DNA from 3 places in the Plantactinospora sp. BC1 genome. Region 3 is predicted to be linked to each of the others. Evidence: riboswitches for the same ligand, from Rfam matches in the RefSeq annotation. Region 3 holds a riboswitch; each other region holds the start of a gene.
What was found. Region 3 has a riboswitch for cyclic di-AMP ahead of C6361_RS30595 (hypothetical protein). Riboswitches for the same ligand answer to the same signal wherever they lie in the genome.

Region 1: another riboswitch for cyclic di-AMP. It lies ahead of C6361_RS17140 (NlpC/P60 family protein); the one in region 3 lies ahead of C6361_RS30595 (hypothetical protein).
Region 2: another riboswitch for cyclic di-AMP. It lies ahead of C6361_RS28930 (C39 family peptidase); the one in region 3 lies ahead of C6361_RS30595 (hypothetical protein).

The regions. Positions count from the first base shown of each region.
Region 1 covers NZ_CP028158.1:3,942,779-3,949,320, reverse strand. The annotation lists gene C6361_RS17145 (N-acetylmuramoyl-L-alanine amidase) at 1-1,712, opposite strand, end outside; cyclic di-AMP (ydaO/yuaA leader) riboswitch at 1,999-2,139, shown strand; gene C6361_RS17140 (NlpC/P60 family protein) at 2,278-3,192, shown strand; partial or broken gene dcd (dCTP deaminase) at 3,292-3,570, opposite strand; partial or broken gene C6361_RS39235 (LAGLIDADG family homing endonuclease) at 3,766-4,479, opposite strand; partial or broken gene C6361_RS17130 (dCTP deaminase) at 4,603-4,908, opposite strand; gene C6361_RS17125 (pyridoxamine 5'-phosphate oxidase family protein) at 5,019-5,603, shown strand; gene C6361_RS17120 (zinc metalloprotease) at 5,605-6,542, opposite strand, start outside.
Region 2 covers NZ_CP028158.1:6,593,623-6,604,742, forward strand. The annotation lists gene C6361_RS28900 (helix-turn-helix transcriptional regulator) at 1-209, shown strand, start outside; gene C6361_RS28905 (DUF397 domain-containing protein) at 196-387, shown strand; gene C6361_RS28910 (NADP-dependent oxidoreductase) at 582-1,658, shown strand; gene C6361_RS28915 (FAD-dependent oxidoreductase) at 1,725-3,326, shown strand; gene C6361_RS28920 (hypothetical protein) at 3,484-4,200, opposite strand; gene mdlC (benzoylformate decarboxylase) at 4,685-6,286, opposite strand; cyclic di-AMP (ydaO/yuaA leader) riboswitch at 6,543-6,686, shown strand; gene C6361_RS28930 (C39 family peptidase) at 7,159-7,986, shown strand; gene C6361_RS28935 (DUF2231 domain-containing protein) at 8,149-8,697, opposite strand; gene C6361_RS28940 (GNAT family N-acetyltransferase) at 8,875-9,663, opposite strand; gene C6361_RS28945 (CDP-glycerol glycerophosphotransferase family protein) at 9,710-11,120, opposite strand, start outside.
Region 3 covers NZ_CP028158.1:6,972,435-6,983,554, forward strand. The annotation lists gene C6361_RS30580 (hypothetical protein) at 1-422, shown strand, start outside; gene C6361_RS30585 (TrmH family RNA methyltransferase) at 415-1,467, shown strand; gene C6361_RS30590 (O-acetyl-ADP-ribose deacetylase) at 1,470-1,985, opposite strand; gene C6361_RS30595 (hypothetical protein) at 2,082-3,104, opposite strand; cyclic di-AMP (ydaO/yuaA leader) riboswitch at 3,108-3,241, opposite strand; gene C6361_RS30600 (SDR family oxidoreductase) at 3,497-4,525, opposite strand; gene C6361_RS30605 (polysaccharide deacetylase family protein) at 4,858-5,592, shown strand; gene C6361_RS30610 (glycosyltransferase family 2 protein) at 5,695-6,816, opposite strand; gene C6361_RS30615 (hypothetical protein) at 6,972-7,517, opposite strand; gene C6361_RS30620 (hypothetical protein) at 7,868-8,179, shown strand; gene C6361_RS30625 (ribose-5-phosphate isomerase) at 8,219-8,692, opposite strand; gene C6361_RS30630 (DUF1015 family protein) at 8,851-10,185, opposite strand; gene C6361_RS30635 (DsbA family protein) at 10,298-10,927, opposite strand.

The DNA.
Region 1 (6,542 bases), 3.0 Mb from region 3:
GCCCGGCCGTACACCGGGATGGTGGCCCGGCCCGGCTTCGGCGTCGCGACCAGCCCGACCGTCCACTTCGCCGTGGGGTTGCTCCTCGGGTTGTGGAACCACGCCTTCTGCCCGAGATACCAGATCGCGGTCCAGTCGCCCTGCCGGCCGGCGAGCGCGTAGGTCTGCCCGGCCGAGGCCCGCGCGCCGTGGTCGGAGATGTGCATGGTGTTCGGGGTGCCGTCCGGGCGCAGCGCGATGTCGTTGACCAGCGGCGCGTCGACGGCCGGGGCGCTGCGCAGGATCACCGACGAGGAGCCGCGCGACGGGCAGGGCACCCCGGCGGTGTCGCAGCCGGTGAAGGCCGGCCGGTTGGTGGCGAAGTCCGGGTCGATGGTGACCAGGCCGGCGGCCGGGATGCCGATGCCCCGGAACGGTGCCTTCAGCAGGTCGAAGTAGTGCGACCAGTCCCAGTACGGGCCGGGGTCCCAGTGCATGCCGCGCACGTTCGCCGGCAGGATGCCGGGTACGTTGTCGTGCCCGATGATGTGGTCGCGGTCGAGTGGGATGTCGTACCGGTCGGCGAGGTAGCGGACCAGCTTGGCGGAGGTCCGGTACATCGCCTCGGTGTACCAGGTGCCCTGGGCGGCGAAGCCCTCGTGTTCGAGGCCGATCGCCTTGGCGTTGACGTACCAGTTGCCGGCGTGCCAGGCCACGTCCTTGCCCTTGACGTGCTGCGCGATGTGCCCGTCCGCCGAGCGGAGCGTGTACTGCCAGCTCACGTAGGTCGGGTCCTGCACCAGCCGCAGCGTGGTGTCGTAGCTGCCCTCGGTGTCGTGGATGACGATGTATTCGATCTTCTGTCGGGCGGGCCGGTCGGAGAGGTCGTGGTTGCCGTAGTCGCCGTCCCCGAACGCCTGGTAGGGGGCGGGGATCCACTCGCAGGAGATGTCGCGCGGGCACTCCAGCCCGTCCGGGCGGGGGGTGCCGGGCAGGCCGAGCCGGTCCAGCCAGGAGCGCTGCGGGGCGATCCCCGGTCGGCCGGGGAGGGTGATCCGGTGGCCGTCGTCGGTGGTCCGGCTGGCGCCTTCGGCGATGGTCCGGTACACCTCGTCGGCGAAGGCCGCCGCGGCGTCGGCGCGGTCGCTGCCGGCGTACCGGGCCACCGCGCCGTACCAGGCCGCCGGGTCGCTGGCCGGGCCCGTCGGCGCGGCCAGCGATTTCTGGTACGACGCCAGCAGCGCCGCCCCGCCCCGGATGTTCGCCGCCGGTTGCGAGCGGAGCAGGTGCTCGTCGACTCCGGTCAGCGCGACGGCGGCGTCGAGGGTCTGCCCGCCGGGCGGCGCGTCGGCGCTCCGGTCGAGGTGTGGGCCGGCGGGTCCGGGTGCCGGGCGGGCGGGTCGGGCCGGGTCGCCGCGTCGGTCCTCACCGTGCTCGGGGTGCTCCGGCCCGGTGGCGAGCCCGGCGACGTCGGTGAGGTGCATCGGGCCGTACCCGCCGGTGGTGCTCGGCGTGCCGGCGTTCGTGTCCCAGCGGGATTCCAGATAGGAGACGCCGAGCAGCACACTCTCGGGTACGCCGAACTCGGCCGCTGCGGCGGCGTACTCCTGTTGCCGGCTGTCGGCGGACGTGGCGGTGGCGGGCGCGGGGCTGGCCGGCAGCAGCGCGGCGGCGCCGACGACTGCGGCCCCGATCGCGATTCTCCTGCTCAGCGGCTGTTTCGTGGGAAGCATCGAACCTCCATGAGCCGGGGGTGGGCCTGGTGATCACCCTCCACCCGGGACCGGTGCTGGTCAATACCTGCCGGCCAAGGTCGTCACTATGTAGGAATCTTTCACATATACCGAGTGTGATCGGCGGGTTCGATCCTTCGGTTCGCGGGTTCGAATGCTCCCACCGTCAGCGACCGATCCGATACATAACGAATCGACTCAGATCACGGGGTTGCGTTTGGATAACACCCTTCTCTAAGGTTGGGGACCGTCGAGCCGACGGCAGGCCGCCTAGCCGGGCGGCGACGTCTCGACACCGCCGAATCGTCACACTCAGCGAACCGGGGACCCGAGCTTCATGGGGTGAATCCGCGTCTCACGCGGTAGGGCGACAATCTTCCCGCCCGAACCCGTCAGCTAACCCGGTAGGCGGGCTACGGAAGAAGGAGTACGGACCCCGGTGGCTCCCCCTGCCCCGCCGCGGTCGCCATCCCTCCGATCGGCCTCCGCCGACGCCGGGAACGCGAAACCGCGCCCTCGAAGGTCCATTCTCGCCATCGCGCTCACGGCCCTGGCCAGCGCCGCCGTGCTGTTCACCGGCACGACGCCGGCACTCGCCGAACCGTCGGTGGCCGAGATCGAGCAGCAGATCGACACCGCCTGGCGCAAACTGGAGCCGGTCGTCGAGAGGCACAACGCCACCCGGCAGGACCTGACCGCGAAGAAGAAGCAGGCCGCCGCCCTGCAGAAGAAGATCGCCCCGCTCCAGTCGCAGATCGACGCCGCGATGAACCGGGTGAGCGACTTCGCCGTGGAGGCGTACAAGGGCGACAAGGCGTCCGCGGTCAACGCCCTGCTCACCACGAAGTCGCCGACCGCGCTGGTCGGCCAGCTCTCGGTGCTCGACCAGTTCGCGCGGCAGCAGCAGCGCGAGGTGCAGGCGGTCGTCGACCTCAAGAACAAGTACGCCGCCCAGAAGGCCCCGCTGGACCGGTTGGTCAGCCAGCTGACCAAGACCGAGGCGGAGCTGGCGGCGAAGAAGAAGGAGATCGACGCCGAGGTCGAGCGGTTGCAGAAGCTGCGGATCCAGGCGTACGGGAACGGCTCCGCCGGCCCGCTGCGGCCCGCGCCCTGCCCGGCGACCTACCCCGGCGGCCCGGCCGGCCAGGCGGTCAAGTTCGCCTGCGCCCAGATCGGCAAGCCGTACAAGTGGGGTGCGGAAGGCCCCAGCTCGTACGACTGCTCCGGCCTGACCCTGGCCGCCTGGGCGAAGGGCGGCGTCGGGCTGCCGCACAACGCCCGGGCGCAGCGCGGGCAGGTGAAGTCGGTCAGCCGCTCCCAGCTCCGCCCCGGTGACCTCGTCTTCTACTACGCCGACCTCAGCCACGTCGGCATGTACGTCGGCGGCGGATGGATCGTGCACGCGTCCCGGGCCGGCGAACCGGTGAAGATGAAGCGGATGGACGACGGCGAGATCCACAGCTTCGGCAGACCCGGCTGACCTCTCCCCGATCGACCGTGTCAACGGAGGAACCCCCGTCGCGCACCTGCGGCGGGGGTTCCTCCGTTCGGTCCGTGTCGCCGCCGCGCGGGCGGGGCGTCAGCGGGTGGGCCAGGTGCGCCAGTTCTGCCAGGAGCGGCTCGGGGTGGGGCCGCGCTGCCCCTGGTAGCGCGACCCGTAGACCGCCGACCCGTACGGGTGGGCGGACGGCGACGAGAGCCGGAAGATGCAGAGCTGGCCGATCTTCATCCCGGGCCAGAGCCGGATCGGCAGGTTGGCCACGTTCGACAGCTCCAGCGTGACGTGCCCGGAGAACCCGGGGTCGATGAAGCCGGCGGTCGAGTGGGTGAGCAGGCCGAGCCGGCCGAGGCTGGAGTTGTGGGTCGGCACGAACGTCCGGCCGGCGAGGAACATCCCACGCGGATCCGCCACCTGGATGCAGCGGACCGGGACGGACTCCACGGGCCGCACGTCGTCGACCGCACGGAAACGGTGGAACCGGCCAGCCTTCTGTCGTGCGAGCTTCCGGGGCAGCCGGAAGACCGGTAGGTGTGGCGTGAACTTGACCTGGAACGCCACCCCGCACTCCACGCCGTTCAGGACCGCCCGCTTCTTCCGTTTCACCGGCCTCAGTCCGAGACTTGCGGCGAGTTCGACCACCGCGTCCGCAAGCCTTTCCCTGGTGCTGACGAACTCACAGCGGCCCAGATCGTCGATGTGGCCGTCGGTGTCCATGAGGCCCTGCAACAGCGCGGTGCGCTGGTCGACATCGGCCGTGAGGTACTCGGCCGGCACATGCTTGTTGCCGACGACGCCGAGTTGTTTGAGCAGGCTCGACAACGACCCGTTCGCCGAATACCGACCGCTGCTGGCGTCGCGTGTGTGGCCTACCCCGCCGATCCGGTACCGGTAGCGACCGCTGACCTTCGAGACCGGGTAGCCGGCACGTCGGATCTCGTCGAGAATCGATTCGTCGGCGCAGGTGAACTCGGCACTGGCCGATGTGCCGTCGCCGAGCCACGCACCGAGAACATAGGGGTCCACGAGCAGGTCACGGGTGGGGTAATGGACCGGCTCGGTGACGTGGATATGGTGGTTTCGCTCCTTGTCACCGTAGCGAAGATCGCCGGCAATCTCGGCGGTCGTCCGAACCGAGCCGGCCGCGAGCGTGCCGCGGGCGATGTACTTGCGCTCCAGCTTCGTGGTGGTGATCCACCGATGATCGGCGTCGGCGACGATCGACTCACCGTCCGAGAAACTGACCCGGAAGCAGGGACGGTTGGTCATCACGTCAGTCGCAGCCACGATCCGTACCGGTTGGCCCCGATCATCGAAGACGAGATCGCCCACCCTCAGGTCGCCCATCTCCCGCCACCCTGCCGGAGTCGGGATGGGCGTGTCCACGGCCAACGCCTTTCCCTCCAGCCGGCCCGCGAGCTGGTCGCCGAGCGAGATCACCTCCAGGGTGGAGGCGAGCACGAACTCACCCGGGTGCAGCACGAACGGCTCGCCGTCCGGCACGTCGACCAGCGAGGTCAGCTCGTCCTGCTGCACGGCCGGGTCGATGTGCGTGTAGAGGTGGTTGTTGAAGACCCGGAAGAGCCGATCCAGGCGTACGTCGATGCTCGACGGCTGCACCAGCGCGGGCTCGAACGGCTCCAGCGCGAGGGTGCCCGCCTTGATCTCGATCACTAGGTCGTGGTCGGAGAGCAGCACCGGATCACCTTAGCGGTCGGGTGCGGCCGGCTGGCCGCGACCTCGCCGAAGGGTGGGATCGGGGTGGGTTCGGGGTAGGTGATCGAACATGTGTTCGATAGAATGTACCCATGGCATCCTGGTCCGAATTCGCCTCTGACGAGCCTCGACTCGCCGACGCGATCCGCGTCCTCATCCAGCAGTACGGTCCGGGTCTCGGCTACCTGGCGACCGTGCGCGCCGACGGTGGGCCGCGGGTGCACCCGGTGTCCCCGGTCATCACCGACGAGGGACTCTTCTGTTTCGTCGTCGACTCCCCGAAGCGGCGCGACCTCGAACGGGACGGGCGCTACGCGCTGCACTCCTTCCCACCCGAGGACAGCGACGACGAGGCCTACGTCGCCGGTCGGGCCCGCCCGGTGACCGACCAGGCCCGGGTGGACCAGCTCGCCGGCAACCTGCGGGCCGCACCGCAGGTCGACTGGCGGCTCTTCGAGTTCACCGTCGACGTGGCGATGGTGGCCCGGCACGGCAGCAACGGTGCCACCCCGCTCGCCGCCGGAGACCGGTCCGAGCGCCCTGCCGTGCAGGTCTGGCTCGACCCGGCCGGCGCCGTCACCACTGGCGAGGGCGTTGCGGGCGGGGGCACCGCCGCCGGGCCGAAGCGACGCGGCCGGCGCCGGGCCGTCGAGGCGGAACCGGTCCCGACACCGTGACCTACGGCTCCCGGAACGCCTTCCACGCCTTGAGCATCCGGAACACCTGACCGTACGTGAACTCGTACATGCAGGCGTCGACCGAGTAGTCCATGAAGTTGTGGATCGGGTCGAGGCCCGGCTTCGTCGTGCAGGTGTCCCGTCGCTCCGGGCAACCGAAGGCCGGCTCCGCCTCGGCGGGCGTGTCGTAGACGTGGTCGCCCTGACCGGAGCAGCCCTGCTGGAAGGTGTGGTAGAGGTTCAGCCAGTGCCCGACCTCGTGCGTCGCCGTGTCACCGGCGTTGTACGGCGCCGCCGTGCCGCCCGGCAGCGACTCGGCGAGCACCACCACCCCGTCGTACGGGTCGAGTTCGCGTTGCGGGAAAGTGGCCCAGCCGAGCAACTCGTCGTCCAGCAGCCCCGTGTAGATGTTCAGGGTGTGCTTGCCGCCGACCCGCAGCGCACGCTTCATCTGCGTCTCCGCCGGGCTCTCCGCCACGATCGGGTACCAGGCCGGATTGACCACCCGGTTCACCTTCTTCAACCTGAAGTGGAACGGCGTCCAGGCCCCACCGGTACGCCCACCGAAGGCGTCGTTCAGCACCCTCAGTTGGGCCTGGATCAGCGACAGTGGGATGTCCCCGTCCGCCCGGCTCCGCTTCTCGCTGACGACGTGGAACACCACGTCGATGGTGATCCTGAGCCTGCCCGGTACGCCCAGCGGCGCCACCCCGACCCGTTGCGCGTACGCCGAGTCGACCGCTCGGTCCAGTTCGGCGGCCTCGGCCGGGGTCAGCTCGTTGGGCTCGGCGGCGTGCGGCGCCCCGGGTCTGGCCTTGGCGTTCGGGATCGCGGCGTTCGGGTGGCCGCTGGTCGTCTCGGCGCAGTCCGGTGCGCCGGTTCGTCCGGCCGAGCCCGGAGGCGCCGCCACCGCCGGGCCGGCTCCGAGCAGCAGGACGA
Region 2 (11,120 bases), 380 kb from region 3:
ATGCTGGGCTGACCGGGGCCTTCGTCGTGGCCACCCTGCCCGGTGGGTCGCGCCTCGGCTATCTCGACGACCAGTTGCGCGGGCGGGTGGTCGCGGACGCCGACGAGGTAGGCGATCTGGACCTGACGTGGGAGAGTTTGAGTGCGGTCGCGCTTCCGCGTGACCAGTCCCGCGACGTGATCCTGAGGGTGATCGATGATTACACCTGAGCCGACCTGGCGGAAATCCAGTCGCAGCGGTTCGAACGGCGGCGCGTGTGTGGAGGTGGCCGGGAACCTGCCGGGCCGGGTGCTGGTCCGGGACAGCAAGGACCAGGCAGGCCCGGCGCTCAGCTTCGCCCCGGACGCCTGGCGCACCTTCGTCGGCGAGCTGACCCGCCGCCCGTAGCCGCGCCACCGACCCGACAGCGCCTCGCCCCCCGGTCGACCCGGGGGCGAGGCGCTGCGTCGTCCGTGCGCGGCCACCGCACCCGAGGTGGCGGGTCTCACGGCATGGAGACCCGCCATCGGGTACGACAACACTGGCAGGCCGAGCAACAATCGCGCGGCTAGCAGCAGACAGCACCGGAAGGAACAGCCAGCATGTCGATCGACGCCAGCGCAGCAGACCCGGAGAACCGTGGCGGGACCGGTCCGGCCGGCCCGGGACTGACCAGTCGGGAGATCCGGCTGGCCGCCCGGCCGCACGGTGAACCCGGCCCGGAGAACTTCGAACTGGTCAGCACCGATGTGCCCGCACCCGGGCCGGGGCAGATCCTGGTGCGGAACACCTGGATGTCGGTCGACCCGTACATGCGGGGGCGGATGGACAACCGGAAGTCGTACATGCCGCCGTTCCGGGTCGGCGTCGCCCTGGACGGTGGCGCGATCGGCGAGGTCGTCGCCTCCGAGGCCCCGGCGGTACCGGTCGGGGCGACCGTGTCGCACGGGTACGGCTGGCGCGAGTACGCCGTACTCGACGCCGCCGCCGCGACCGTGGTCGACACCGCGCTCGCGCCCGCCGAGGCGTACCTCGGGGTGCTCGGCACGACCGGGCTGACCGCGTACGTCGCGCTCACCGACACCGCCCCGGTCCGTCCCGGGGACGTGGTCTTCGTCTCCGCCGCCGCCGGAGCGGTCGGCTCGGTCGCCGGCCAGTTCGCCCGCAAGCTCGGCGCGTCCCGGGTGATCGGCTCGGCCGGCGGCCCGGAGAAGGCGAGGCGGCTGGTCGAGGAGTTCGGCTACGACGCGGCGATCGACTACCGGGCCGGTTCGGTCGGCGCGCAGTTGGCGACGGCGGCGCCGGACGGGATCGACGTCTACCTGGACAACGTCGGCACCGACCACCTGGCCGCCGCGCTGGACGCCCTGCACATCGGCGGCCGGGTGGCGCTGGTCGGCGCGATCAGCATCTACAACGCGACCGCGCCGGTGCCCGGCCCGAGCAACCTGGTGCTGGCGCTGACCAAGCGGCTCAGCCTGCGCGGCATGCTGGTCACCGACCACCTGGACCGGTTCCCCGAGTATCTTCCGCTGGCGGCGGGCTGGCTGGCCGACGGCTCGCTGCGGACCGCCAGCACGGTCCGGGAGGGGATCGAGGCGGCTCCGGGCGCCTTCCTGGAGATGCTCCGGGGCGGCAACGTCGGCAAGATGCTGGTCCGGCTCGCCGACGGGACCTGAGCGGGGGCGGTGGGAGAATCGCAGCTCGGTTCCGTGGGCGTGACGACGGGGCGGCGAGGAGACGGCATGAACGAGCAGGACCGGTCCACGGTCAGCCGGCGTGGCTTTCTCCGTGCGGTCGGTGTCAGCGGCGGGGCGGGCGCGATGCTCGCCACGATGGGCGCGCTCGGGCTCGTCGCGACCGCCGACGCACCGGCGCCGCCGTTCCGGGCACCGGCCCGCTCCGACTTCAGCCTGACCGGCCGGGCCGGCGCCCGGGTGCTGGTGCTCGGCGGTGGCGTCGCCGGCCTCACGGTCGCCTACGAGCTGGGCAAGGCCGGATACCACTGCACGGTGCTGGAGGCGCGTGCCCGGGCCGGTGGCCGGAACCTGACGGTCCGGGGCGGCACGGTGGAGACAGACCTCGACGGGCATACCCAGCGGGCCGAGTTCTCCGACGGGATCTACCTCAACGCCGGGCCGGGCCGGATCGCCCAGTGGATGCTCACCATGGACTACTGCCGCGAGCTGGCCGTACCGGTGGAGGTGTTCGCCAACGCCAACGCGGACGCGCTGCTCTACAACGCCTCGGCCGGGATGACCGCGCCGGTCCGCTACCGCACGGCCAGGGCGGACGTGCACGGCTACGTCTCGGAGCTGCTGGCCAAAGCGACCGACCAGGGAGCACTGGACCACCGGCTGACCGCCGAGGACAAGCAGCGGCTGCTCTCGTTCCTGGAGCAGTACGGCGCGATCGGTGGGCGCACCAGCGGCTGGGCCTACACCGGAAGCAGCCGGCGGGGCTACGCCAGCTATCCCGGTGCGGGTAACGACGGCGGCGTACCGCTGGGTGCCCCGCCGCCGCTGGCCGACGTCTTCGCCAGCAACGTCGGCCGGTACTTCTCCTTCGAGGTCGAGTACGACCAGGCGATGCTGATGTTCCAGCCGGTTGGCGGGATGGACCGGATCACCCGGGCGCTGGCGAAGGCGATCGGCACCCACCGGATCCGCCTCGGCGCGGAGGTGACCGGGGTGACCGACCGGGGCGGTCAGGTCGAGGTGACCTACCGGCAGGGTGGCCGGGACCGCCTGGTCCGGGGCGACTTCTGCGTGACGACGCTGCCGCCACGGTTGATGGCCCGGGTGCCGCACAACCTCGGCGCCGACGTGACGGCGGCACTGGACAGCTTCCCGGCCACTGCCTCCGGGAAGATCGGTCTGGAGTACCGGAGCCGCTGGTGGGAACTTGACCAGCGGATCTACGGGGGCATCACGGAGACCGACCTCGACCTGACGAACATCTGGTACCCGTCGTACGGCTTCCACGGCGAGCGCGGCCTGATCGTCGGCTACTACAACGCCGGGGCGGCGGCGCGGGTGTACAGCGTGCTGACCCCGGCACAGCGGTGGGAGCGGGCGGTCACCCAGGGCGTGAGAATCCACGGTGCGAAGTACCGTTCCGAGCTGGTGACGGCGTATTCGCAGGCATGGGACCGGACCCGCTATCTGGAGGGCGCCTGGACCCTGCCGCCGTACGGCAGCGCCGGCTACACCCTGTTGCTCCGGCCGGCTGGCCGGGTCTACTTCGCCGGAGACTGGCTGAGCCGCGCGGTCGCCTGGCAACACGGCGCCTTCGTCTCGGCCCGATCGGTGGTCACCGCGCTGCACCAGCGGGTGATGGCGGGCTGAGTCACCGTCGGGGCGATGCCCGGGGTGCACGACGGTCTCCGGTTCGATCCGCCGTCGTCGAATTGGTTCGCCAGCTTCCCGGGTCCGGAGACGCCGCTGGCCGGGTCCCCTGTGGTGGGGACCCGGCCAGCGGGTTCGGTTGTGTTGTTTGGTTGTCTTAGCTGTTGTTCCAGGTGTTGGCGACCAGGTCGGCGGCCAGGTCCTCCCACTGCGCGTACGCGTCGGGGTAGGCCGAGACCTGTACCTTCTGCGCGGCCACGGTCAGCGGCAGGTCCTGCCAACCGTCAACCTGCTTCAGCCCCTTGAGGAACGCGATGGTCGAGTACTCCGGATCGGTGATCTGCTCCGGCGAACCCCAACCCGACGACGGTCGCTGCTGGAACAGGCCCAGCGAGTCGTGGTCGTTGCGGTCACCCAGGTGACCCAGGTTCTCCAACTTCGACTCCTGCAACGAGGTACCCACGGCGATCACCGCGGCACGCTCGTCCAGACCCGCCTTCTTCGTGGCCTTCACGATCGCCTTGACGTTGTCGGACTGCTCACCCGACAGCGCAATCCGCGACTGCTTACCCTGCGCACCGTGCGGGACCAGCTTGTCCCGCGACGGCTTACGATCCTTACCCTCGCGCTTGTCACGCTTCTCGCTCTTACGGTCCTTCTCGTTCTTGTCGCTCTTGTGGTCGTTGCCCTTGTCGGCCATGACCGACTGCGACACCGGCGAGGCGACATGCTCGGGGGCGGCGTGGGCGGCCACGGCGGGACCGGCGACAGCGCCACCGACGAACGCCAGGCCAGCGACACCCAGAGCGGTCTTACGAACCAGGGAAGTCTGCTCGATGGCCGGGAGCCATCGGCTGAACAGAGTCGTGTTCATGATGGTCTGCCTTCCAATCGGGGGAACAACACCCCACGGGGGAAACTGGGGTGTCATTGGAAATCACACGTCCCGAGACTGTCGAAGCCTCCAGGGACAGAAGAAGGTTCGCCTGGCACTACATGCACGGGGGGTGCTGGTACTCAGGCGAACACCATATGTAACGACCGGCGGCCCCGGATCATTCCCCGAGGCCCGGCCACCAGCCCAGGTCACGGGCGGTGCTACTCGGCCGTACGCGAGATGTAACGACCGGCAGGCAGCCGGCATTCCGCCGTCAGCAATCGATCATGAGATCGGCGAAGGTCTCCGACCCGACGGGCCGGATCGGCGATCATGGGCGGGACCGCCCGGACTCGTGCCGACCACCCCGATGTCCCGTTCAGCCGGTATCAGCCGTTCAGCTCCGGCCCTGGCGGAATCGGACGGGCCGCACCTCGATCCCCGACCACGGCCGTGGCGGTCGGCGGCCGGCGGTCGGCGGTCAGAGCAGCGGGGCGACGTCCCGGGTGATCGGTACGGCCAGCACGGTCGGACTCTCCGTGCCGAGCGCCGCCCGGAACGCCGCCCGGAACTCGTCCACCGATTCCACCTGGTGTGCGACACAGCCGTAGCCGCGGGCGATGCTCGGGATGTCCAGGCCGGGCAGGTCGAGTCCGGGCACCCCCGGCGCGTCCTCCAACTCGGCGAAGGCCTTCAGCACCCCGTACGCCTGGTTGACCGGCACCACGAAGACGACCGGCAGCCGGTGCTGGGCGGCGGTCCAGAGCGCCTGCGGCGAGTACTGGAACGAGCCGTCCCCGATCACCGCTACCACCGGCCGGTGCTGCCCGGTGTCGCGCTGGGCGAGCGCGATGCCGACCGCCGCAGGCAGCGCGAAGCCCAGGCCGCCGCTGGCCATCTTGAAGTACGAGCCCGGTCGGGTGATGGTCAGTTGCCGGTGCAGCACGCTGAGGTTGGAGGGGGATTCGGGGACCACGATGCCGTCCGCCGGCCATTCCGCGGCGAGCGCCCCGAAGAGTGCCTCCGGGGTCAGCGGGGTGCCGGGGTCCGCGTCGGGCACGGCGGGGCGGGTCGGCGGCATCGGCCGGTCGGTGGCCGGCAGCCGCTCGGTCAGCCCGGCGCAGGCCAGCGTCACGTCGCCGACGAGGCTGTCGCCGACCGGTGCCCGGGCCGCCTCGGCCGGGTCGTCGGTGACGTGCAGCAGCCGGGTACCGTCCGGCAGGTAGCCTCGCCGACCGGGGACGTACGGGTAGTAACGGAATACCGGGGCACCGATCACCAGTACGGTGTCGTGGCCGACCAGTTTCTCGGCCAGCGGGCCGATCGCCGGCGGCAGCAGTCCCTGGAACTGCGGGTGGTCCTGGGGGAAGCCGACCCGGTCGGCGAAGGGCGGCTGCCAGACGGGTGCCCGGGTCCGTTCGGCGAGGGCGACCGCCTCGGCCCAGCCGGCGCTGCGGTCGACGCCTGAGCCGATCACCAGCATGGGGTGTCGGCTGGCCGCCAGGATCTCGGCGAACCGGTCGAGTTCGGCCGGGTCGGGGGCGACCCGGGTGCTGACCCGGCGTACCGGCGCCGTGCCGGTGGCCGGCTCGTCCCAGTCGTCCAGCGGCAGGGAGAGGTAGACCGGCCCGGCCGGCGGCTGTACGGCGGTGGCGAGCGCCCGCATGAACGCCTCGGGAATGTCCTGCGCGCGCAGTGGCTCGTGACTCCATTTGACGTACGGCTCGGGCAGTTGGGTGGGGCGCACGTTGGTCAGCATCGGCTCGGACAGATTCATCGTCCGGGTCTGCTGACCGGCGGTCACGATCATGGGTGTCTTGTTGTGCCAGGCGGTGACGAGGCTGCCCATTCCGTTTCCGGTGCCGGGTGCGGTGTGCAGGTTGACGTGCACCGGCCGGCCGCTGGCCTGGGCGTAGCCGTCCGCCATCGCGACCGCGGAGGCCTCCTGGAGAGCCAGAACGTAGCTGAAGTCGGCCGGAAAGTTCTTCAGGAATGGCTCCTCGGTGGAGCCGGGGTTGCCGAACAGGGTGGTCAGGCCGAGGGAACGGAGCAGGTCGTAGGTAGCTTCGTGCACCGTCGTCATCGGAAGGAGCCTCCTGCGGTCTTCGTCCCCATGTTCGAGCCACCGGACCAAGCCGGCATTTCCGTCATACCGTACGCGTACATGATCATGCCGGTTTATCCGCCGGTCGCCTCCCGGCCCGGCTGCCCGGCCGACGCTGTCCCAATCGCGCTCCGAGTCACTGTTTTCGCTGTTCAGTGGGGTTGGCAACGACAGAAGTCGACCAGTAATCTCGGCGAGTCTGGTCCGGCCCCTTGGTCGCCGTACGGGTGACACCGGAGCAGACCCGCCGAGTCGTTACGTAACGAGCCGGGGACCCACAGTTATCTGGGGTGAATCCGCGAGCCGCTGTGGCCCGCGGTAGGGCGGCCTTCCTGCCCGAATCCGTCAGCTAACCCGGTAGGCGGTGTCGGAAGGAGTAGCTGTTCGTGCGGCACCACCCGGGCCCCGGCCCATCCCCCCAGTTCCCTCGCTGCGTCGCGCCCCCGCCCCCGGCCGTCGCGGCCGTCCCGGACCACCCGGTCCCCGGCGGCCACCCCAACCTGGCCCGATAGCGGTCCGTGACGCCGAAGTCGTCGACGCGCGGGCACCCCGCCGGCCCGCTGGCCGGCAGTTTCCGGTGAGGCCGCCGGTCGGCCGCGACGGATCGTGGTGGCGCTGATTCCACCGGTACGCCGATAGCGGCGCCAACCCGGTCGGCACACCCTCGGTCCGTCCCGCCGAATGCGTATCGGCGGACCTTTTCCCGTGCGATTCCGTGCGATTTCGCGTCACGTTTCCCCGCAGCAGCGAAAGAAACGTCGCGTCATTTCTCGCCCCCCGGTGATAGTGGCGCGCATTTCCTCTGGAGGACAACGTTGAAGCACGCAATTAACGGGCGGTTCCGGACCGTCATGTCGGGCCGACGTAACCGGCTCGCGCTCGCCTCGGCAGCGGTGCTCGCCGCCGCCGCGTCCACCGGGGTCGTGCTGACCTCGGACGGTTCGGCCGAGGCACCGCAGCCCTCGACCGTCGCCGTCGCCGACCTCGGCGCCCCGGCGGCGGGTCAGGCCGGAGCGGCGGTCACCACCGCACCGGAGACGACCGCACCCGCGACGACCGCACCGGCGACCCCGTCGCAGCCGGCCACCAGCGCGCCGGGCACCTCCACGCCCAGCGCGGCGGCGAAGGCGGCTGCGGCCAGCACCCCGAGCAAGCGCCCGGCACCCCCGGAGTCGAAGCTGCTGGACTACCAGTTCCAGGCCCAGATCAACGGCTGGTACTGCGGCCCGGCCGCCACCCGGATCGCGCTGACCGTCCGGGACAAGAAGCCCAGCCAGGACGCCGTCGCCGCCGACCTCGGCACCACGATGAGCGGCACGAACTCGGCCCAGGACACCACCCGGGTACTCAACAAGATCATCGGTACCGACTTCTACCGCACCACCGCCATCCCCGGCGGCGCGGCCACCCCGGCGCAGATGGACCGGCTCCAGGCGGACGTCGTGCACGCCGTCACCAGCGGGTACGCCGTGGTCGTCAACATCGCCGGCTCGGCCACCGACCTCGCGGGCGGCTGGCACAGCTACCCCGGCGGGCACTACCTGACCGTCGTCGGCTACCGCGACGACGGCCGTACGGTGAAGATCGCCGACCCGGCCATCCCGGGCGAGGACAGCAACTACTGGATGACCACCATCGACCTGGCGAACTGGGCGGCCACCCGGGGCTACTCGTCCTGATCCGCCCCGTCCGCCGGTAGCAGCACCGACGACCCGCCGGTAGCAGCACCGACGACGCCGGCCCGACCCACCCACCCGGACGACCCGTGCCGACCGGGGGCGTGGGACGGGCCGGCGTCGTCGTCGCGAGCGGTTCCGCGCCCGGCCTCGGTCAGTTGCGGATCACTGGCCCTGCCACACCGCCTGGGCGCCGGTGTCACCGGTACGGAACACGTAGTACAGGGTGATCCCGGCCGCCGCCAGGGAGAGCACCCCGAGCACCAGGGTCAGCACCGGTGACCCCTTGGCGGTCGCGGCGGCGGTCCCCTCCGTGCCATCGGCGCCACCCTCGACCCCGGCGGTCACCGGTGCGGGGGCGGCGGTCCGGGGCCTGACGAGGAAGACCAGCGCCAGGGCCAGCACCCCGAGCACGAGCGTCGCGTACAGGGTGTTGGTGCCGAGGTCCTGGTGCTCCGCCAACCTCGGGACGTACTCCGGGCTGACCCGGTTACGGGACTCCAGCCGGGCGAGGAAACGGTCGCCGGAGAGCTTGGCCATCAGCGCGGCGAGCGGGGTGGCGACCGCGAGCAGTCCCAGCACCCAGCGCAGGTGCGGGCGGACGAACGGCAGGAACGCGTACCCGACCGCGGTCAACGCGAGCAGTGGCACGAAGACCACCGCGGCATGGACCAGGAACGGGTGGGCGGGAATGCCCATGAACTCCTCGAGCACCGGCGCCTCCTCGGCGACAGATCGGCTGGCGACAGACAGGGATGGACGACAGGCGTACGGGCCGGTGGACGGCGGCCCGGCAGCCTGGCGGATCGGCGGGCTTTCCAGAACGTTGACATGGTGCCCGGGGTGCGCACCCTTGACAAGGGCGACACCGTAACGCGGTGGTGGTGCTGTTCAAAGAGGACGGACGTCCGGGTCGGGCGGCGGCTCGCCGACGACGTACTCGGCGTACTCGGCGACCGGGGTGAAGCCGAGCCGGTCGTAGAGCTTGTACGCCGCCGTGTTCTCCGCGACGACGTTCAGCGCCACCGTGTCGACGGTCTCCAGCAGCCGCCGGCAGAGCGTCGCCACCGCCGTACTGGCCAGCCCCTGTCCCCGGTACGCCGGAGCCGTCGTCACGTTGCCCAGCGCGCTCACCCGGTATCGCGGCGACCAGACGTGCACCCCGGCGACGGAGACCAGTTCGCCGTCCCGGCGCAGCCCGACGTAGTGACCGGTCTCGACCATCCGGGGGTCGAACCAGTTGTCCGGATAGGCCGTCCGGTAGAAGGCCGTCAGTTCCGGTATGTCGGCCTCGGTCAGCACCTCGCCGCCGGACGCCACCCGGGCCAGCCGGTCCGGGTCGGTGAGCGCCATCTTCAGGTGCGCGCCGCGCGACCTGAGCGGGTACTCCCGGGCCAGCACCGCCTCGCCACCGGGGGAGAGGTGTGCCTCGAAGTGCCGGGGCAGCAGCGGGAGAAGACCGGTGAGCAGCTCGGTCAGCACCGCCGGTGAGCGGTGCAGCGCCAGCAGCACCGGAGTGGACCCACCGTGGTAGAGCAGCGCCACCGCGTCGTCGCGCCGATACCAGGTGGTGTACGGCCAGTAGAAGTCGTCCAGGTCGCCGAGCTCGTACGCGTGCAGGTGCGGGTCGCGGCGCAGCAGACCGGCCAGTTCGTTCCGGTCGTGGCTGGTCCTGATCATCGTCACCGACGCATCATGGCACAGCCCTCGCGCCGGGAGCGTGCGCTCAGGGGACCGGCGCGGGGCGGGGCGACGGTACGGACTGGGCAGCCCCGGCACCGTCCAACTGCCGGCGGGCCTCGTCGAGGAAGCCGTCGGCGTAGCGCTGCTCCGGGAAGTCCCCGAGATAGCGGGTACGGGTCCGCCACCGCACCTCGGCCAGCGGATCGGTCTCCAGCAGCCGGTCCAGTACGTCGTCCAGATTGGACATCTGCGAGTCCAGCACGTAACCCGAGCCGGCCAGCGGGAAGCCCTCGACGAACCGCTCGCCCTCGCCGACCCGGTCGGTCACCGCGTACGGCTTGCCGGAGTAGAGGTAGTCGGAGATCACCGCCGAGACGTCCGAGACCAGCGCGTCGGAGGCGTTGACGCAGTCGACCAGGCTCATCTTCTTCGCCGCGTCGGCGCCGAAGACGTGCCGCCGTCCCGTGCTGGCCCGGTGCTCGGCGAGGAGCTGCTCGATCCGGGCGAGCTGCCGGGCCGACGCCGGGTTCTGCGAGGTGTACGGGTGGGCCCGCAGGATCACCGTCACGCCCCGGTCCAGCAGCCGGCGGACCAGGGTCTCGCCCACCGGCAGCGAGCAGTGGTCGACGTCGGCGTTGTGCCCGGTCCAGGTCGGCGTGTAGAGCACCACCTTGTCGGCCCGGTCCCGGATCGGCTCCCGGCGCACCGCGATCGACTCCACCTGCGGGCGGCCGACGATGGCGAACTTCTCCCGGGGGATGGTCACGCCGTTGCGGGCGTACCGGTCGATCGCCGCCTGCCCGGCGACGAAGATCCGGTCGAAGATCGCGGAGACCGGGTTGGCGCTCGGCGCCTTGTCGCTGTCGCCGTGGTGCAGCTGGATGTGTGTGAGGTGCGCGAAGCGGATGCAGTGGCTGTTCTTCGCGCCGTGGTTGACGTAGAACGCCACCCGCAGGCTCGGCACGATCGCCTCGTCGATCGAGCGCGGCGTCGGGCAGACCACCACCGGCGCCCTGGTGGCGGCCGAGATCGCCGGCAGGAAGTTCGGCTCCCGGAGCAGCACCATGAACGGCCGGCCGATCCGCTCCAGGTACGGCAGCCACATCATGACCTGGTATTCCGAGCCGGGCGGCGCGGAGAAGTAGAGCAGGAACTCCGGCTGGTGCCGGCGCAGCGCCTGGGTGACCGCACTCTGCCCGCCGGAGGGCCGCAGCCGGCGCAGCGCGATCGGCCCGACCGCGCCGACCGCGGCGGCCGCGCCGACCAGCACGGTCAGCACGAGGGCGGGCCAGACCGGCAGGGTGAACGCGGCGCTGCCGGCGAGCAGCACCAGCAGGACCAGCACCGCCGGCCCGAGCCGGTCGGCGACGAGCAGCGGCGACGACCGTACGCCGAGATTGGCCGAGCGGACCTCCAGCTCGGCGGCGTCGCGCAGCGGCCGCTCGGCCAGGGTC
Region 3 (11,120 bases):
TGCGGTACGGGCTGCGCGCCGTCGAACTGCGGCACGCCGTCGGCGCCGACCGGCCCGGCCCGCTCCTCGCGGCGCTACTGGTGCCGGGCGTGGTGATCCTCTACGAGCAGCCGCGACCACCCTGGACCGTCCCCGGCCAACTCCTGCCACGGTCCCGGTCCCGACTGGAGCGGGCCGGTGCCCGGGTCGACTCCGCCGCGACGTCGACCAGGATCGACTGGCCCGGTACGACGCTGCGCGACTTCCTGCTCTTCGACGGCCTGCTGCACGAGATCGGCCACCACCTGGTGCAGCACGGCAGCGGCAGGCGGACCGCCCGGGTGCGCCGGACCGCCGACCACGAGCGCTACGCCGACGGGTTCGCGGCCCGCTGCCGGGAGCGCTGGACAGCCGCCGCCGCGCCCGGGGTCGCCCGTGGATAGCCCGGCCCGGCTGGTCGGTGACGGTCTGGAGAACCCGGCCAACGCGTACGCGCTGCGGGACGCCGCCGCGATGTTCGGGGTGCCGTGCCTGTTCCGGGACGGCCGGGGGCTGGCCGGGCGCTGGTCCGCCGAACGGGCCGGCGGGCCGCTGCACATCATCGACAGCGCCGAGCTGCTGGCGGCGTCGACCCCGATCGTCGCCGTCGAGAACGCACCCGGCGCGACCTCCGTCTTCGGTACCGCGCCGCCGGCCGGGCGACCGTCGGTGGTGGTCGGCAACGAACGGCTCGGCGTACGACCGGACGTGCTGCGGGCGGCCACCCGGTGCGTACAGATTCCGATGACGGGTCGCGGGGTGAACACCCTGAACGTCGCCTCGGCGGCGGCGGTGGCCCTGCACTACCTGCTGGCGGCGGTCGGCCGGCGTACCGTCCGGGGCACCCGTCCCGGTGCGCGCCGGCCGGCCGTACTCCTGCTCGGGCCCGGCGACCACGTCGAGGCGGGCAGCACGCTGCGCTCGGCCGCCGCCTTCGGCTGGCAGACGGTGGGACTGGACGACCGGGCGAAGGTGTGGTGGGGCACGCCCCGCCCGGTACGCACCGAGGCCCGGGCCGCCGCCCGCAGCTCCCGCAACCCGCTGAAGGTGGTACCGGTACCGGCGCAGCCGCCGTTGCCGGCCCGGCGGGTGGTGGTCGCCGGGCTGCACGTCGGCGGTCCGGCGCTGCACCGGGTCGACCTGACCGGCGGCCCGGAGACCCTGCTGGTGATCCCGGACGAGGAGGCGACCGGGCCGGCCGAACAGTGGCGGCGGCTCGGCCCGAGGGTGGAGTTCGCCCGGCTGGAGCTGCCGGCGGCGAACGTGCCGTACCGGTACCGGCTGGTCGCGGCGATCGTGCTCGCCGAGGTCGCCCGGCAGCTCGGTACCCGTGCTCCCGGCCGCCCCGGCCCGGCACCCCGGCACCGTCCCCGCTACGACAGCGCGCTCGCCCTGGGCGACTCCCCGGACGCCGAGCTGGTCACCCCGGCGGAGCTGGAGTCGTACTGAGGTCAGGCGGGGTCGGCACCGTCGAGGGCCGCCTGGATCAGGCCCCGGGTCTTCTCGTCGAAGGCGACCAGTCGGATCGACTCGACCGCCGACGGAGTGGAGCGGAGCGTCTGCACCGCTATCCGCGCCGCCCGGTCGGCCGGAAACCCGTAGACCCCGGTGGCGATGGCCGGAAAGGCGACGCTGCGCGCGCCCACCTCGTCGGCGACCGCGAGGCAGCGACGGTAGCAGGAGGCGAGCAGCTCGGCTTCGCCGTACCCGCCGCCCTCCCAGACCGGGCCGACGGTGTGGATGACATGCCGGACCGGCGGGTCGAGGTCGAACGCCGGGGTCGCCACCGCCTCGCCGGCCGGGCAGGGGGCGATCGCCCCGCCCGCCTCGGCGAGCCGCGGACCGGCCGCCCGGTGGATGGCACCGTCCACACCGCCGCCACCCAGCAACGACTCGTTGGCGGCGGTGACGATCGCGTCCACGTGCTCCCGGGTGATGTCGCCCAGCACGACTTCGATGGTGGCCATCCGCCGATGATGCCAGTCGACCGGCGACCTGTCCGCACAACGCCACCGCCCCGCCACCTGAGCGGACAGGTGACGGGGCGGTGGCGTTGGCTCGGGCTACAGCATCGAGACGTGCACGTGGTCGGTGTGGTCACTCGGACCGCTGTAGGAACTCCAGCCCTCGTCCGGGAACCAGATCTCCTTGTACCAGATCACGTAGAGGATGCCGAGCCGGTCCGCGTTGCGGATCAGGAACGCGGCCAGGTCGTTGCCGTACTTCATCTGGTCGTCGTTGGCAGCCCGGCTGAACCCGGAGTTGCGCAGCGACCAGTCACAGGCCCGGCCCTTCGGATGCTCGAACGGCCCACCGGGCCGGAAGCAGCCGACGAACCTCTTGAAGCCCGCCCGACGCACCTCGTTGTACATGTGGAGCGTTCGGGCGGTGATGCAGCCGCTGGTGGTCGGGTCCTTCTTGTTGCACGGCAGCCCGGGGAAGCCGTCCGCCATCCCCGGCCCCGGCCGGGCGACCGGCGAGGTGGCCGCCACCAGCCCCTTGTCGGGGCGCGAGTTGCCGCCCACCAGGGCGAGCGCCTTCTTCGCGTCCGACTGCTGCTTCTGGATGATCTTCTCTTGCGCGGCCTGCTTGGCGACCTCCTCGTCGATCGCCTTCTTGGCCGCGCCGACCTCGTTGCGCGCCTCGTTGAGCGCCCGGAGCTTGCTGTTGTTGAACAGGTTCAGCTCGTTGAGCGCCGAGGCCCGCTCGATGAACGAGTTCGACGAGGAGTCGGACGAGTTGTTGCTCAGCAGCATCGAGATGGCGCTGAGCTTGCCGCTGCGGTAGGACTCGGCCGCGATCTGGCTCGCCTCCGGCGTGAGCGCCGCCAGCCTGGCCTCCGCCTGCTTCAACTGGTTGCCGAGCTGCTGCTGCCGCCGCTGGGACTTGCTGCGCTCGGCCTTCGCCTCGGCGAGCCGCTTGCCGGCGCTGGCGAGCACGTCTCCGAGCACCGGCGAGTCGGCCTCCTCCTGGGGGGCCGGTTTCGGCGCGGGCGCCGCCGACGCCTCCGACGGGACCACGACCAGAGCTGCGGCGGTGAGCAGTGCCAGGGCAGTCGCCAGCCTTCGGCGTAGGGGTGCCCTCACATGTATCCCTTCCGTCGGCCGCCGACCGGGTTAGCTGACGGGTTCGGGATGGAAGTGGTCCCTACCGCTTGCGCGGATTCACCCCAGGGGTGCGTGGGTCCCCGGCTCGCCGGGTGGCGATTAGGCGGCGATCAGCGCCGGCACCACGCGGTATCCGGCGGCTATGAACGGCAGACAGCATACCCGGTTTCACTTCCGGAATGGCAAGCCCCGTTCGCGGGTAAAAGCGTTGCCGGACAACGACTATCAGTAATCACGGCGCGTCGGACGCATCGAAGGTCATGCTTTGTCCGCCATTATCGACTAGCTGCTGTCGGCTATTTACCAAGCGCGTTATCAACCGTCTGACGTGCGGAAACGTGTCCAGGTTGGTCGGTGGCGTGATTCCCCGGTCACCGTCGGCGCCAGGGCGTTGTGCCGAACAGCACACCGGCCACCGTACCGGCCGAGAGCAGACCCGCTGTCACCGCGCCCCGGTGCTGGGACAGCCAGAGTTGCGGACTCCGTGTCCGGTACGGCGTGTCGAACGAGCCGTGCGCGCCCCGGTCCACCCCGGTGCCGTCGTCGACCGGGTGCCACAGGTTGGCCGGTCGACCCCGCTCGGCCGGCTGCTCCGTCTGCTGGCCGGAGTACCCCGTCCGGGCCAGGTACCGGTCGAGCAGGCCGGGCACCAGCCGGTTGCCGAGGATGGTGCCGACCGTCGAGGCGCCGACCCAGTACTCCCGCCGGCCCGGGCGGTCGGCAGCGTGCACGATGGCCCGGGCCGCCAGTTCGGGCTGGTAGATCGGTGGCACCGGCTGGGCGCGGTTGCGCAGCCGGGACAGTACCCAGTCGAACTGCGGGGTGTTCACCGCCGGCAGGTGCACCATGGTGAGCCGGACCGGGCTCCGGTCGTGCAGCAGTTCGCAGCGCAGCGACTCGGTGAAGCCCGCGATGGCGTGCTTCGCGCCGCAGTACGCGGACTGGAGCGGGATCGACCGGTAGGCCAGTGCCGACCCGACCTGCACGATCGTGCCGCTGCCGCGCGCCAGCATCCGGTCGAGGGCGGCCCGGGTGCCGTGGACGTACCCGAGATAGCAGACCTCGGTCACCCGCCGGAACTCCTCCGGTCCGATCTCCTTGAAGGGCGCGAAGACCGAGACGATGGCGTTGTTGACCCAGAGGTCGATGGGCCCGAGTTCGCTGGTCGCCCGCTCCGCCGCCGCCTCCACCTGGCGGTAGTCCGCCACGTCGGTCTCGATCGGCAGCGCCACGCCGCCGGCCGCCCGGACGTCCTCGGCGGCGCCCCGCAGGCCGGTGTCGCCCCGGGCCAGCAGGGCGAGCCGCATCCCCCGGCTGGCCAGCAGCCGGGCCGTGGCCCGGCCCACCCCGGCACTCGCTCCGGTGACCACCGCCACCCGCGCCGCAGGTCGCCGCCGCATCCGCTCCCCCGTCCCGAACCTCCCCGGTCGCCGCGCGCCGGCTACCCGGCCGACGCCCCGACAAACTCCCGGACGCCCTCCGTCGCCGGGCCGCCACGGCACGCCGGGCCGCCACGGCACGTGCGGACGGGGGCTCTGGAGAGGCGGAGAGGCGGAGCCGGGCAGGAGGCGGGCAGTCGGAGTGACCGGCCGGGCCACCCGTCCGGGTGAGGATGAACCCCGGCCGGGCGGGTAACCGCGTCCGCGACGCGGCGGGCGTCGTCGAGGGGTGCGGCGGACGACGGTGCGGCGGGTGACGGTGCGGCGGGCGTCCGCGATGGGTGCGGCGGGTGATGGTGCGGCGGGCGGAGGAACAAGTGCGCGGCGGCGCGGTACCGGCGGCGACCGTCGGTGCCGCGCTGGCCGTCCAGGTGGTGCCGGCCGTGACGGTACTGCCCCGGGTACGGCTGCGGTTCTTTCCCCGGCTGAGCGGACGCGGCTCGCCGGGGCACGTCGCGCTCACCTTCGACGACGGCCCCGACCCGGCCTCCACCCCGCTCTTCGTCGAGACCCTCGCCGCACACCGGACCCGGGCGACGTTCTTCCTGCTCGGCTCGATGCTGGCCCGCGCGCCGGAACTCGGGCTGGATCTCGTCGCCGCCGGGCACGAGGTCGCGGTGCACGGCTGGGCGCACCAGAACCTGCTGCTCCGGGGGCCGCACGCCACCTACCGCGACCTGGCCCGGACCCGGGAACTGATCGGAGCGGTGACCGGACGGGTACCCCGGTTCTTCCGCCCGCCGTACGGGGTGTTCAGCGGCGCCGCCCTGATCGCCGCGCGCCGGCTGGACCTGACCCCGGTGCTCTGGACCTGCTGGGGGCGGGACTGGACCCGGTCGGCGACCCCCTCCTCGGTACTCGACACGCTGCGCGACGGGCTGGCCGGCGGCGGCACCGTGCTGCTGCACGACTCCGACTGCACCTCGGCGCCGGGTGCCTGGCGGGCCAGCCTCGCCGCCCTGCCCCACCTGCTGGAGGAGTGCCTCCGCCGGGGCTGGCGGGTCGGCCCGCTCGGCGAACACGGCTGATCCGGCCGCCCGGCGCCAAGAGCGCGGGGATCAGGCTCAACCAGCGGTTCGCCCGGGGTGTGCCGGTGCCCACTGCCCGGCGGGCTCAGCCCACCCGGTCGGTCAACTCACCCGGTCGGTCAGCTCCCCGGGTACCGCCTCGACCCGGCTGCCGGGCACGGCGGCCACCGGTGCCGACCCGGCGGCGTCGGCCGTCGGCCGCGACCCCAGCGGGTGCCGGACCCGGGTCACCACGCCGACGTGCGCCCGCCGCGCGGCCTGGAGCGCGGCGAAGAGCCCGTACGCTCCGCGACCGACCAGCCGGTGCTTGAGCCCGACGGCGCCGCCCGGCGGCTGGTAGCCGGCGGGCGGCAGGTGTGCCCGGTACCGGGTGACGATCTCGGCGAAGAACTCGCGGCGGCGCGCGGGCGGCACCCGTCGGGGATGGCCGAGCACCTGCAAGAGGTGCCAGATCATCCGCTGGAAGATCAGGTGACGCAGTTCGGCCGGCACCGCCGGGTCGGCGTCCAGCCCGGACAGCACCCGGTCCCAGTGCGCGAAGACCTCGAAGTGCCGGTCGCTGACCGTCGCGGTGATCGCACCCTCGGGACGCTGCCGGTACGCGTAACAGCAGCGGTCCAGCAGGGCGATCCGCTGCGCGGCGAGCATCAGCGGAAAGCTGAACGAGACGTCCTCGTACCAGCCGGGTCCGAAGGTCAGGCCGAGGTCGAGGAGGAACCGGCGCCGGATCACCTTGTTGCAGGTGATGTGCAGCACCGACAGCAGGGCCGGCCGCTGCCGGAGGGTGAAGGTATCCGGCCCCGGGCCTCCGGCACCGACCTGGGAGAGCGACAGGTGCCGGGTCCCGCCGTTCGGGTAGTACCGGGTGTACGCGGTGACCAGCAGGTCGGGCCGGGTCCGGGTCAACCGCTCGGCGACGGCGGTGAGGCTCCCCTCGGGCAGCCAGTCGTCGCCGTCGACGAACCACACGTACTCGCCGGTGGCCCGGGACAGGCCGGTGTTGCGGGCCGCCCCGAGCCCCTGGTTCTGGTCGAGGGTGACCACCACCAGCCGGCAGTCGCGTTCGGCGTACCGGGCCAGGATCGCCGCGCTGCCGTCGCGGGATCCGTCGTCCACCGCCACCAGTTCGAGGTCGCGGAAGGACGCGTCGAGGATGGAGTCCAGGCAGTCGGCCAGGTACGCCCGCACCTGGTAGACCGGGACTATCACGCTGAGCAGGGTCACCGTGGAAACCTCCGGGGGAGGACGGAGACCGAATAGTAGCGCCGAGTAATCAGCCGCCACGCGTTCAGTAACTAGCGAGTGACCAAATTGTGATTTGTCACTTCGATCAACACCTGTCCGGATCTACCGGTCAACCGGTTCGCGTACCCGGAGGGTCAGAGCCCCGCCACCCAGTTCCACAGGTCGACCACCCACTCGGTCTGGCGCAGGTACGCCACCCCGACCCCGGCCAGGAAGATCCCGGTGACCAGGTGCGCGCCCCGGGCACTACGGCGGATCTTGCCGAGCTGACGCTCCCAGACGACCCGGCCGACCAGCCGGGCCAGCGCGAAGAGGCCGACCGCGACGAAGAGGGTCAGCACGAAGGTGACCACCGGACTGGTCAGGTCACCCCGGGCCGAGATCGCCCAGATCCCCCAGCAGACGAAGGCAAAGAGGCCGCCCAGCATGCTCCAGTGCCGCCCGATGCGCAGCTGCCGCCAGTGGTAGCCCGGCGGAAGCTGCTCCCGCTCCTGCTCCACCACCGGCCACCCCGTACCGGTCGGCTCGTGCGGCGCCTCCGGCTCGGTACGCGGCCGAGGCACCCCGACCTGCGCCACACCCCGCCGGAAGCCCTCGGGACCCGGCGGCATCCCCGGTCCCTCGGCACCGGGCGGCATCTCGACGGTCCGCTCGGCCCACGGCTGCGTCTGGTCTGCCATCTGTCCCGTCCTCCCCATCGGCTCGGGTCCGGAACCCGCTCCAGTTCCGAGGGTAGCCAGCCGGCAAAGCCCGCGCCGAGCCACCGTCGATCGACCGGACCGGAAGCCGATCGACCGGACCGGGAGCCGATCGACCGGACCGGGACGATGACCTCCACGTCGTTCGACCTCCCGGCCCGGCCCTCCGCCGCGTTCGGCGGGCAGCGGGCACCCGCCGGTCCGGCGAGCTGCTGAGCCGGGACCGGCACGCCACCGGCCGGTAGGGTCGGCAGCATGACCGGGCGGAGCGAGGGCACCTGCCAGCTCCGGTCTGCCGGTCATGACGCCGACGGGCGGAGCGAGGAGGCGACATGACCGAGCCGGAGCGTCGACGGCGGAGGCTGCGGCACGACCCGTCGAGCGGCAGCGGCGGCACACCCGAACAGGGGCGTCGCGGCGGAGACCCGGGCACCGGGCCGGGCGCCGGGGACGACCGGGACGCGGAACGCGGCCTGCGCGGGCTGATCGGCTCGGGCGCCTCCCAGGTGAGTGTCGCGGCCGCGATGCGCGCCCGGGACGCGGCCCGGCCGACCGAGGCCGACCTCGCGGAGGCGGCCGAACGTCTGGTACTGGTCCGGCGCAACTGGGTACCCCGGGACGAGCTGCCGCGCGGCGGCCGCTGAGCGCCCGCCACCGACCAGCGGGGCGGGCGGCCCGTCCGGCTACGACGCCGGCAGTGCCGGCAGCGCGCCGGAGCGCTCGTACTCGGCGACCTGTCCGATCCGCCGCGCGTGCCGCTCGTTGCCGGAGAACGGCGTGGTGAGGAAGGCCTCCACGATCGCCGTCGCCTCGTCGAGGGTGTGCTGGCGGGCGCCGACCGCGACCACGTTCGCGTCGTTGTGTTCCCGGGCGAGCTGGGCGGTCTCGACGTTCCAGGCGAGCGCGGCGCGCACCCCGGCCACCTTGTTGGCGGCGATCTGCTCGCCGTTGCCCGAGCCGCCGATCACCACGCCCAGGCTGCCCGGGTCGGCCACCACCCGCGCCCCGCAGTGCAGGCAGAAGACCGGGTAGTCGTCGTCCGGGTCGAAGAGGAACGGCCCGACGTCCACCAGTTCGTAGCCCTGCTTGGCCAGGTGGTTGGCCAGGTGCACCTTCAGTTCGTAGCCGGCATGGTCGGATCCCAGATAGACGCGCATACCGCGCAGTCTGTCAGCCCGCCACCGGCAGCCGCCGGCAGGCACGGCGACAGCCGGACAGATCACAACTCGACCCCGCCCGCGGGCCCGGCCGGGCCACCCGGAACATCGCCGAGCGCCCGGCACCGTACGGCGGGTACCGCCAGTCCGCCGCAGGGTCAGTCGCGCGGGGTCTCCGCCGTGTCCCGGCCCAGCTCGGCCAGGACCAGGCCGGCCCGGGCCTTCGGGGTGAACCAGGTGCTCTTGCGGGGCATCTTCTGCCGGGCCAGGTTCACCGCGACGAAGTCCTGCACGGTCACCGGGGCGATCAGGATCGCCAGCTCCGCCCGGCCGGCGTCGACCTCGCCGACCAGCCACCGCGCCGGGTAGTCCCCACCGACGTACGTGATCCGCTTGTCGCCGGGGTCGAGCCCGAGCGCGTCCCGCAGCAGCACCCGCTCGACGAGCGCATGGTCCAGGTTCTCCACTCCCCCGCTTGGGCCCGAGGGGAGGGTGACGGCGTAGGTCGTGCCGGCCGCGTAGAGCTGGATCGTGCCGCCGGAGTCCGGTACCGCCGCCGGACCCGCCACCTGCTCGACCCGGGCGCCGGCCGCGCGCAGCCGGTCGAGCAGCTCGTCCGGGGTGCTGGTCAGCTCGCTGACCAGCCGGTTGTACGGCTGGATCGCCACCGAGCCGGGTGTGGTGACCACCGCGAGGAACCGGGGCAGCTCGCCGATCTGCGCGGCCAGACTGCGGTGGTTGCCGTCGGCGACGACGAGTTCTCCGGCACCGGCCAGCGCCAGCAACTCGTCCTGGCGGGGCCCCGGCCCCTCCAGCCAGATGGCGTGGGTCCGTCCCGCCTGGTCGGTGTCGGTCGCGGCCGGCGGGCCGGCGGCGTCGGTGGCCTCGGCCAGCGCCCGGTGCAGCGCCTCGCCGGCATTCGGCCGCGCACCGCCACCGCCGCTCGCACCGCCGCCGCCGCTCGCACCGCCGCCGCCGCTCGCACCGCTACCGCTGTCGCTCGCGCCGGGGTCGCCGCCGGCCCGGTTGCCGGTCTGGAGCAGCAGCACCGGCGAGAGGAGATGGCCGGTCGCCTCGGCGAGCGCCACCCGCTCCCGCACCTTGGCGATGAAGACGTCCTCGTTGCGGATCACCAGCCCGGGCTCGTCCGCACTGGTGGAGATCTGGTCGGTGTCGACCATGGCGAACATCCCGTAACCGGGCTCCTCGCCCGGCGCGGTGATCCGGTAGAGGACCACGACCTGCTCGGCCGGGGTGTAGCTGCCGTCCGCCCGCGCCTGCGCCAGCCGGGCGACCGCGTCCGGCAGCGCCTCGGTGAAGGACCGCCCGACGCTCTCCGGCGCCCGGTGCGGCATCTCGATCGCGAGTGCGCTGGCTGGGTTGTCCCGGATGATCGCCGTGATCTCGGCGTCGTCGGCGAACTCGTCGTAGTTCTGGGCGCCGGTGCCGCCAGTGGTGACCCAGGCGCGGCTGATCGGATGCACGACCGTCATGTGCCGGAACGCTACCGGCGGTGCCGGAGCCGGCGTACGGATACCCCGGCCGTTTCCACCCCGTGGGCGGCCCGGACCGGTGGGGTACCGGCCGAACCGCCCGGCGGTGCGCTCAGTCGAAGCTCGGCGCCTCGGTACGGGTCCGCTTCAGCTCGTAGAAGCCGGGCGTGCCGGCGACCAGGAGTACGCCGTCCCAGAGCCGGCCGGCCGCCTCGCCCTTCGGAGCCGGGGTGATCACGGGGCCGAAGAACGCGACGGTCTCCCCCGGCACCGGGCCGGGAGCGTGGACCACCGGGGTGCCGACGTCCTGGCCGACCGGCTTCATCCCGGCGTTGTGGCTGGCCCGCAGCGCCTCGTCGTACTCGGTGGAGTCGGCGGCCTCGGCCAGTGCCGGGTCCAGCCCGACGTCGGCCAGCGCCGCCCGGTACAGCTCCGGGCCCCGCTCCTCCTTGGCCAGGTGGATCCGGTTGCCGAGCGCGGTGTAGAGCTTGCCGACCGCCTCGGAGCCGTGCCGCTGCTCGACCGCGATGCAGATCCGCACCGGCCCCCAGGCGGTCCTCAGCCCCTCCCGGTACTGCTCGGGAAGGTCCTCCCGGCCCTCGTTGAGCACGGCGAGGCTCATCACCCGGAACCGGATGTCGACGGCGCGGACCTGCTCCACCTCCAACAGCCAGCGGGAGGTGATCCAGGCCCAGGGGCAGATCGGGTCGAAGAACATGTCAACGGACGCGCGCTCGGACACGGCGCGACTCCCTTCGTCGTCGGGGGCGGCCGAAATCGGCGGCACCGTTACAAATCTTCACCCGTGTACCCCGCACCGACAGCGGGATGAGACCGTGACATGGAGCACCAGTGCCATTCCCGCCGGCATGAAACACTCGACGTCGAGCCGTGGGGATGGCTCGGTGCTGTCAACGGGGACAGCCAGCGGGAAG